Regions from separate parts of the Cupriavidus sp. 2KB_3 genome, predicted to be linked through region 2. Evidence: riboswitches for the same ligand, from Rfam matches in the RefSeq annotation. Region 2 holds a riboswitch; each other region holds the start of a gene.
What was found. Region 2 has a riboswitch for cobalamin ahead of AB4120_RS11640 (HoxN/HupN/NixA family nickel/cobalt transporter). Riboswitches for the same ligand answer to the same signal wherever they lie in the genome.

Region 1 (3,270 bases), on a different contig from region 2:
CAGCAGCGTGTGGTCAGGCGTCAGCGCGTACTCGTTCTGCCAGTTGAACTGGCGGGAACGGGTGCTGAACAGGCTGTCGAACAGGCCGTTCTTGGTGGTCTCGGCGCGGTCCTCGCTCTGGGCGACCTTGAAATGGGTGCGCCAGTCGGGCAGCACCTTGCCGTTGACGAAGGCGGACAGCGTGTACAGCTCGCTATCCATGCGCAGGTCGTCGGTCGGCTTGCCGCTGGTGCTGTCGTACGACAGCTGGCTGTTGGAGTAGTACGCGGCCACGCCGGCGTCCCAGTCCTGGCTGAACTTGTGCTTCACCTGGCCGGAGACGCTCTTGTTCTCGTACGGGTTGTCGGCCGGGTTCGGGCCGATACCCTGCCGGGCGCGCGTGGGGTTGTCGCGATTCCATGCCGCGGCGTCGATCGACGAATAGCCGTCGGTCTTGAAGATCGAGCCGGTGACGTTGAACGAGGTATCGCCCACCTGCCCGCCATAGCCAACGGTGCCCTGGCGCGTGTTGTTGCTGCCGTACTCCACCGAAGCATTGGCCGCCGGGGCCTGGCCGGCGCCGCTCTTGGTGAAAATCTGCACCACGCCGCCGATGGCGTCGGAGCCATACAGGGCCGAGACGTTGCCGCGCACCACCTCGATATGGTCGATCTGGTCCGGCAGGATATTGGCGAGCTGCGCGGTGCCGCCGCTGGCGCCGGCAATGCGCACGCCATCCACCAGGATCAGCACCTGGTTGGAATTGGCGCCGCGCATGAATAGCGTGGTGTTGGCGCCCATGCCGCCCGTGGTGGCAAATTCCACGCCCGCCTGGCCGCGCAGCAGCGAGCGCAGGTCCGGCGACTGGGCATTGACGATGTCTTCCTGGGTGACCACCGTGGTGTGCGGCAGCGCCTCGGTCACGGCCTGCGCGGTGCGCGAGGCGGTGACGACCACCGGGGCGAGCGTCTGGCCAGGGGCGGCGCCGCCCGCATCCGGCGCGGCTTGCGCGTGGACCATGGCGGGCGAGAAAGCGGACGAGAAAACGGCGATGGCCGCCAGGATGGCGGGCACGAGTGGGCGGACCGGCGGCTGTGTCGCGGCGGTCGGCCTGTGGAGCGAGGAACGCATGTTGCTGGATGGATGGAAGCACGGCCGGGCCCGTTCCCCCGCGGGCCATATGGCGAAGTGGCGCGCCGCCGTGTGGAGCGGTGCGCCCGCGTTCAGGCCGGTATCCGGGCTGACGACATCAGGCCGGCCGCCTTCCCGATCGGTGGATCCCCGTCAAATGGCGGGGTGGATCAGTGGCATGCTGGCAGGCCCTTGCGCGGCGCATGGCGCGTGCGCGGTCGCTTACCGTTGCGGGGGCAGCACAGGTTGGCCCAGTGCGCGGCGCGCCCCGGACTCCCTGTTTCCCGTTGAACTGCGGCCCTGTGGGCAGGGTCGCGAGCACCTGGAACGTGCGCGAGTGTAGGCAGTTTCACCGGGGCCGTCAATCTGGCCGACGTGGTGCGGAACCGTCCACTCCGGCACCGTTTGCCCGCACGTTGCGTGACGATCGATGCAACTTCCGGGCGACGCTACAGTCAGAAACGTCTCGTTGACGACGTGGCCGATCCGGCATCGGCTAGAATCCCGAAACCTGACCCACAATCCATCGGACAGACAGGCACTATGCTCAACGAACTCGAACAACTGGCCGCCAAGATCGGGCGCGTGCTGCATCACGCAGACACCCTGGCGGCGGAAAACCAGCGGCTGCGCGCGGAGATCGACCGCCTGCGGGCCGAGGCGAGCCAGTTGCGCACGGACCGCGAAGCCATGGCGGCCGACCGCGAACTGCTCAATATCAAGATCGAGGAAGCCCAGCTGCGCATCCAGTCGATCCTGGACAAGCTGCCCACGGCCAGCGATGCGCGCCAGCTCGATTTGCTGGGTGAAGGCGCCCCGGCCACCGGCACCGACCCCGACGCCAGCGGCGCGCACCCCGCCCCCGGAGAACACGCATGAGCAACAAGCAAGTCGAAGTGAACATCGCGGGGCAGCCCTACCGCTTCGCCATCGCGCCGGATAATGAAGCCGCGCTGCTGGAAGCCGTGGCGCTGGTGGACAACCAGATGAACAAGCTCAAGGGCAACGTCTCCGCCAAGGGCGTGGAGCGCGTGGCCGTGATGGCCGCCATCAGCATTGCCTCGGACCTGCTGGCCATGCGCCGCAAGCAGGAAGAGGACGGGCAGATTCCCGTGGACGCCGTGCGGGCCCGCATCCGCGAGCTGAACGAGCGCGCCGACGAGGCACTGCGGCAGTACGCGCACGTGGGCACCGACCCGCGCGCGCAGGGCTGAAATTGAATAGGCCGAATCTGGCCGGACTTGAAATCACACCGCCTCGGCCGCACATGACAGCGATGTGAAGCCGATGGCGCAATGTCGGATTTGCCCGATGTCCGGTGTTGAAAATGTAACGATGCAACATGCCGAACTTGGTATGCCAGACGACGCGGTGTATAGTGTAGCCAGACTGCACAACGCCTCAACGGTGCAGCATATTGGTCAGGTTATCGCGCCCGGCCGCCGTTTTCATCCCATCCTGTTTCGAAACGGCAAACGTCTGACAACACCCAAGCTGCTCGCAGCGTAAGGTGAATATAAAGTCAGACGTTTGACAGTTTCCCTGCCTGGTTCGTGAGGGTCATAACTCCTTGAACCGATATGCATTGCATGGTGCGGGATTATGTCGTGTGGGCGAGCGCGTCACCGCATTCATAGTCTGGGTTCGCCTGGACTCCCTGAGTGGGTGATGTACCCAAAATACGACTTCCGCAGCCACTCTGAACCTCACTTGGGTTCAGGATGCCGACCCAGCGGCCGAGGCGGGGACCCCTCAGAAGGCGGTGGTTTTTAGAACCACCGCCTTTTTTCTTGATCGACGGACACTGGTATCGTGACGCCACCCGCCGCCAAACCGGGCCAACGCGCCCCCCAGTACTGGCTGATGAAGTCCGAGCCGGACGAAGCCAGCATCGACGATCTTGCCACGCGCGGCACGCTGCCATGGACTGGCGTGCGCAACTACCAGGCGCGCAACTTCATGCGCGACCAGATGCGCATCGGCGATGGCGTGCTGTTCTACCACTCCTCCTGCCCCGAGCCCGGCATCGCCGGACTGGCCGAGGTCTGCTCCCAGCCCTACCCCGATCCCACGCAGTTCGATCCCAAGAGCGATTACTACGACAAGGCCTCGAAGCCCGAGGAACCGCGCTGGTCGCTCGTGGATGTGCGTTTCGTGCGC
Region 2 (3,270 bases):
CCCAGCGCGCGGAAGATCAGCACGGCCACCAGCACGACGAACGCCACACCGGCCACGCGTTTGACGGCTTTCCAGGGGATGCGCCGGCGCGCCTTGGCGATCATCGTCATGGGCAGTCCTGTTCGCGCGGGGGCGTGGGCACACCGCTTTGCCAGCCGGACGGCGGCGCGTCCAGCGTCGGCGTGAGCAGCTTCGGCGTATGGGCCGGCAGCCATCCCGCCCAGGCCGGGAAACGCCGCAGCGCGTGGAAGACCAGTGCCGTGGCCAGGCCCTGCCAGCGCGGGCGCGCGCCGTCTGGCGTGGCGGGCACTTCCTGGCAGCTGCTTTCCATGCGCGTGCGCAGGTTTTGCTTCAGTGCGGCGGCAAAGGCCGCGTCGCGGATGATGAGGTTGGCTTCGAGGTTCAGGAACAGGCTCAGCGGATCGAGATTGCTCGATCCGACCGTCGCCCAGTCGTCATCGACCACGGCAACCTTGCCATGCAAGGGCCGCTCGCAGTACTCGAAGATGCGCACGCCGGACTCGCGCAGGTGGGCGTAGAGCATGTCCACGGTGCGCTTGACCCACATCATGTCCGGGTTGCCCTGGACGATCAGCTGCACGTCCACGCCGCGCCGGGCGGCATCGCAGATCGCCTGGAGCAAGCGGTAACCGGGCAGGAAATAGGCGTTGGCGATGATCAGCTCGCGCTCCGCGCCACGGATGGCCAGCAGGTATTGGCGCTCGATGTCGCGGCGGTGCCGGTCGTTGTCGCGCGTGACGAGGAGCGCGGCACCGGGGCCGGCCAGCGCGCCAGCCTCGCGCATCCGGCGTGCCGGGCGCTGGGGCGGCGCCTTCGGGCCCGGTGAGTCGGCGTGGATGGCATCCAGCAGGAACACGTGGATCTCGCGTGCGGCGGGGCCGCGTACTTCGACCGCGTAGTCCTGCTTGGCCAGCGGGCCGGAATCGATCAGGTGCTGTACCGAGACGTTGATGCCGCCCACGAAGGCCACGCTGGCATCCACGGCAACGAGCTTGCGATGCAGGCGCCGGAACAGGTTGGTACGCATGCCGACCAGCCGCCGGCGCGGCGAGAAGAGACGGACAACCACGCCCGCCTCGACCAGCCCGGCCAGGAATTCTGGCGACAGATCGGCCGAGCCGAAGCCGTCGACAGTCAACGCCACGCTGACCCCCCGGCGCGCCGCCGCGATCAGCGCGTCGCGCAGCGGCTGGCCGACCTCATCATCGAACAGGATGAAGGTCTCCAGCAGCACGCTTTGCTGCGCGCCTGCGATGGCCGCCAGTACCCGCGGGAAGTATTCCTCCCCGTTTTCGAGTAGGCGGAACTGGTTTCCGGTTGTCCATGTGGGGCCCATCACAGGCACCAAGCACGAACGGTGCCCGCCGCCGCCAGCCCGCGCCGAGGCTTGCCAGACAAGGCTTCAGCACCCGAAAGTGGCCAGAACGTTGCAGCGATTACCGGGCGCGCCTACCTGCCGCTGCAATTTGGGCGCAGCAGGGGACGTCACTTTCCATGTGGCGCGCCAACCCGTAGAATCCGCGCCTGCGGCACAGGCTTTGCGTGCCGCGAGCGATTGCAGGTGCCCGCGCCTGGCGTGGGTTAAACGGGAAACAGGTGCGCCGTGGTCCGGGAGATCCGCCCGATGGCAAAGCCTGTGCTGCCCCCGCAACGGTCAGCAGGTCAGGAATCGCCATGCCGGTCCACGGACCGGCAGTCACTGCGCCACGCCGCCACGGCAGGCGCGGGAAGGCGGCGAAACCGGGGAGCCAGCCTCCCGCCCTGCAAGCCCGGATACCGGCCTGTGGTCATCATCGTCACCCCTGTTGCACGGGCGGGGTCGCCCGGCTTATCGATGACACACCATCCGCCTGCGCATTCCCATGGCCGCTCGCGCCCGGCCGCCGTCACCGGGCTGCGCGCCTTTGCCGCCTTTCTCGCTTTCCTCGCCAGCATTTTCGATGACCAGCCCGCCGACAGCCGGCGCAAGGTCACCGCGCTCTATGCGTTCCTGATCCTCGCCAACGTCGTGGCCTGGCTGTGGGCCTGGATCGCGTTCCGCCACCAGCCGGTACTCATGGCGTCGGCAGTGCTGGCCTATACGCTGGGGCTGCGCCACGCCGTGGATGCCGACCACATCGCGGCCATCGACAACGTCACGCGCAAGCTGATGCAGGAGGGTCGCTATCCGATCTCCGTGGGCTTCTTCTTCTCGCTGGGGCATTCGTCGGTGGTGACACTGATGTCCATCGGGGTCGCCTTCGCCGCCGTGTTCCTGCAATCTCACTTCGGTGAGATGCAGGACGTTGGCGGGCTGATCGGCACCAGCGTCTCGGCCACGTTCCTGTTCCTGCTGGCCTTCTTCAACCTGTTGATCCTGCGCTCGGTGTGGCGCGCCTTCCGCAAGGTTCGGCGCGGCGGCACCCTCGCCGCCCAGGACCTGGACCTGATGCTGTCCGGCCACGGCGTGGTGGCGCGGCTGTTCCGCCCGTTGTTCCGCATGACCTCGCGTAGCTGGCACCTGTATCCGATGGGCTTCCTGTTCGGCATCGGCTTCGACACCGCCACCGAGGTGGCGCTGTTCGGCATCGCAGCCGGGCAGGCGGCGCAGGGCATCTCGTACTGGAGCGTGATGGTCTTCCCGGTGCTGTTCACGGTCGGCATGTCGCTGGTCGATACCACCGACGGCGTGCTGATGCTGCGCGCCTATGGCTGGGCCTTCACGCGCCCGATCCGCAAGCTGTACTACAACATGACCATCACGCTGGTCTCGATCCTCGTGGCCGTGGTGATCGGCGGCATCCAGGCGCTGTCACTGATCGCCCGCAAACTGGAGCTGACCGGCCAGCCTTGGGAATGGATCACCGGCATCGGCGAGCAGTTCGGCATGCTCGGCTACGTGATCATCGGCGTGTTCGTGGTGAGCTGGCTGGTCTCCATGGCGGTGTATCGGATCAAGGGGTATGACAAGATCGACGTGAAGGTTGGCTAGAAGGCATTCGGGCGGGGGCGGAGGGTTTTCGATACAGCGTCCCAGAGGGCCAGTGCCTGGGCTTCGGTGAAAGCGGCCGGCGTTGAGGGGAGATTGCGCATCGTCAGCGCAAAATAGGGCGTGTCCGGACTGCCATCCGTCGCGCCGATCTCCAGCCGGAACAGATGTTCCTGCTCCCCTTCCGCGCGCGTCGGCCGAACGATCAGCCATTCCTCGGCCAGCTCCATCGGCAGCTTGACGACACCCTTTCGCAGCGTGCGCCACCCGTCCGGCGCGCC
Region 3 (3,270 bases), on a different contig from region 2:
ACGTCAGCCAGGCGTTGGCGGCCTGCTGCGGCACGCTGGTCGGCACGTTGCCGGCACGGGAGACCAGCACGCCGCCCACCGATTCGTTGAAGTCGTCATAGCGCGCGCGCAGCACGGTGCCGTTGATGTCGAGCCGCAACCCGCGCAGCACTTCCACGCTTGCCGATGCCTCCAGCCCGCGCGACGACTGCTCGCCCACCTGCTGGGTGATCGTCGGGTTAGCCGGATCGCGCGAGAGCAGGTCGTTCTTGCGAATCTCGTAGGCCGCGAAGGTCCATTCGCCGCGATTACCCCAGAACGCCTGCTTCACGCCCACTTCCGCCTGCTTGCCGGTGGCGAGGTTGAAATTGCGCTGGGCGTCGGAGGTGGTGACCAGCGCGCCTAACGGGTCGGTGGCCGTGGCGTACTGGGCATAAACGGCCAGGCTCGGGGTGAACTGGTAGACAGTGCCCACGCGCCATGTGGTATTGGCGAAGGTCTTGTCCCAGGCCGAGCCGGCCAGGAGATCGGTGCGCGTCAGGTCGGCATGGTCGAAACGCACGCCGCCGATGACCGACCACTGCGGCGTGAAGGCGATGCGGTGCTCGCCGAACAGCGCGTACTGCGTGGTGTTGCTGCGGAAGCGCGGCGACGTGACGATGCCCGGCGGGCTGAAGAACAGGCCCGGATCGAAATCGCGCGCCGGTACCGTGGATGCACCGCCGTAGGGCGAGTTGTTCGAGTGGGTGAAGTTGATCTTGTTGACGTCGACGCCGACCGTGGTGGTGTTATCGAGCCCGAACAGCTTGCTGCGCACCGTCATGTCGGCGCGGTTGCCCACCTGCTCCTGGTCGTGCAGGATTTCCAGATAGTCCGTGCGGCGCACCTGCCCGGTGGCCGGCAGGTAGCTGTAGGTCTCGCTGTCTCGCCAATGACGGTGGCTGGTCAGGTAATAGAACTGGTTGCGCACGGTGACGCGGTCATTCGGCGTCCATTCGGCATTCAGCCGCGTCCAGCGGTCGCGATAGCTGATCTCGGCGTCGCCCACGTTGTAGTTCTTCTTGCGCAGCGAGCGGTCCAGGCTGCCGTTGACCAGTGGCGTGCCGAGGTATTGCTGCGGATGCTGGCTGCCGTCGTCATAGGACAGCGTCAGGTTGAAGTCCGGATTCACGTCCAGCCGGACGGACGCCGACACCATCAGGTTGTTGGCATCGCCCCGATCCACCCAGCCAGCCGTCCGGTTGTAGGCCGTGGCAAAACGGTACGACAGGTTGTCGTTGACCTTGCCGCCACTGTCGAAGGCCACGCGCGCGGTCTTCTCCGTGCCGCCCGTGATCTGGAGTTCGTTCTCGATGGGGCCGCGGATCGGCTTCTTCTGCACCACGTTGACGACGCCACCGATCGCCCCCTCGCCATACATGACCGATGCGGGACCGCGCAGCACCTCGATGCGATCTACCGACCACGTATCGAACGGGAAGGTCACCGTGCCGGAGGCCACATACATGCGCGTGCCGTCCAGCAGTTGCATGACCGAGCCCTGGCCGGCGAAGCCGCGCGCGCTGAGCGCGGTGCCGCCGTTGCCCGGGGATGGATTGCCGGTGATGCCGGTCGCCCGGGTGACGGCCTCGCGCACGCTCTGGTCGCCCCGCGCGCGAATGGTCTCGCCGCTGAGCACTTCTACGCTGGCTGGTGTCTCCAGCGGCGTCAGACCCATGCGGCTGCCCGTGTACTCGGGTTTCGAGAGCGCCATGCCGGGATAGGCGGCGTCGCTGACGACCACCGGCGGCAGAGACCTGTCATGCGATTCGGAGGTGTCCTGTGCGAACGCACAGGGAAGATTCAGGCCGGCCATGGCACCGAGCGACGCAGCCAGGACACGCGGCCGACGCCCCCGTGCGGAACGTGACGAAGTCTGGGCCGAGCGCGGGCGGCCAGCGGAATGCGCGAGCAAGTTGTATTTCATCGTAAAGCCGGACGACCCCGCCCGTGCAAAGGATTTCGATGATGACAACAGGCCGGTATCCGGGCTGACAGGCGGGGAGCACGTGCTCCCGGGAATCCGTCGCCTTCCCACGCCATGAGACGGGCGCAGTGGCCGCCGATCCGATGGACCGGCATGACAGATTCTCGAACCTGCTTACCGTTGCGGGGGCAGCACAGGCTTGGTCGCGGCTGGGCGACGCACCTGTTTCCCGTTTAACCCACGAAAATCGCGGGCACCTGCAATCACGGTCGGCACTGAGAAAGTGCCGCGGTGCGCATTCTACTCGTAACCGGGGGTTAGGCAGCGAGGCGAAGAACCAGACGATGCTCCCCGTCCTCCACACGCACGCGCACCGCGCCGTTGACACAGGGGATGGGCAGGTCATCAAGCATCGCGGTACACACCGTATCGCCGGCGCCCCGCCGCTCGACGCGAATATCGTAATGGGCGACACCGAGGGCGACACCGAGGGCGATGGTAGCCTGGAACCCCGGCCAGCTTCCGGGAATCCGGGGGGCGACAAGCAGCCAGGCGCCTTCCCGCCGGATGCCGAGGATACCTTCGATGCCTGCCCGCTGCATCCATCCCGCCGCGCCGGTGTACCACGTCCAGCCGCCACGGCCAACGTGAGGCGCCACCGAATAGACATCCGCGGCGACCACATAGGGCTCCACCTTGTAGCGATCGACCGCCGCCGGCGTCAGCGCGTGGTGGATGGGGTTGAGCATCGAGAACAGTTCGACGGCAGTGTCCGCGTCACCCAGTTCCGCGAAGGCCAGCACGCTCCACATCGCGGCGTGACTGTACTGGCCGCCGTTCTCCCGGACACCAGGCGGGTAAGCCCTGAGATAACCGGGGTCATCCACGCCCCCGTCGAACGGCGGCGAGAACAGCAGCACAAGCCCTTCCTTGCGGCGGACCAAGAGGTTGTCGAGCGACGCCATCGCCATCGCGCTCCGGGCAGGGTCGCCCACGCCAGACAGCACGGACCAGGACTGGGCGATGGCATCGATCTGGCAGGCCTCGCTGTACGCCGAGCCCAGCAGCGTGCCGTCATCGTAGGTGGCCCGGCGGTACCATGCCCCATCCCAGCCATGCTGCTCCAGCGCCTCGCGCAGCGCCAGGCCATGGGCGCGCCAGCGGGCGGCACGGACGGCATCGCGCGAATCCGCCAGCGGGGCGAATAGCGCGAGGGTGCGGGCGAGGAACCATCCCAGCCAGACGCTCTCGCCCTTTCCGCCGGCGCCGACCAGATTCATCCCGTCGTTCCAGTCGCCCCCACCGATCAGCGGCAGGCCGTGTTC

Region 1: another riboswitch for cobalamin. It lies ahead of AB4120_RS13165 (TonB-dependent receptor plug domain-containing protein); the one in region 2 lies ahead of AB4120_RS11640 (HoxN/HupN/NixA family nickel/cobalt transporter).
Region 3: another riboswitch for cobalamin. It lies ahead of AB4120_RS03345 (TonB-dependent receptor); the one in region 2 lies ahead of AB4120_RS11640 (HoxN/HupN/NixA family nickel/cobalt transporter).

What each region holds. Positions count from the first base shown of each region.
Region 1 is NZ_JBFRHD010000010.1:143,769-147,038, reverse strand. It holds gene AB4120_RS13165 (TonB-dependent receptor plug domain-containing protein) at 1-1,110, opposite strand, end outside; cobalamin riboswitch at 1,189-1,452, opposite strand; gene AB4120_RS13160 (hypothetical protein) at 1,654-1,989, shown strand; gene AB4120_RS13155 (cell division protein ZapA) at 1,986-2,324, shown strand; gene AB4120_RS13150 (hypothetical protein) at 2,422-2,619, shown strand; RNA gene ssrS (6S RNA) at 2,647-2,862, shown strand; gene AB4120_RS13140 (EVE domain-containing protein) at 2,974-3,270, shown strand, end outside.
Region 2 is NZ_JBFRHD010000009.1:40,074-43,343, forward strand. It holds gene AB4120_RS11630 (lysylphosphatidylglycerol synthase domain-containing protein) at 1-110, opposite strand, end outside; gene clsB (cardiolipin synthase ClsB) at 107-1,357, opposite strand; cobalamin riboswitch at 1,564-1,820, shown strand; gene AB4120_RS11640 (HoxN/HupN/NixA family nickel/cobalt transporter) at 1,856-2,992, shown strand; gene AB4120_RS11645 (T6SS immunity protein Tli4 family protein) at 2,989-3,270, opposite strand, start outside.
Region 3 is NZ_JBFRHD010000003.1:470-3,739, forward strand. It holds gene AB4120_RS03345 (TonB-dependent receptor) at 1-1,834, opposite strand, end outside; cobalamin riboswitch at 1,979-2,221, opposite strand; gene AB4120_RS03350 (GH36-type glycosyl hydrolase domain-containing protein) at 2,263-3,270, opposite strand, start outside.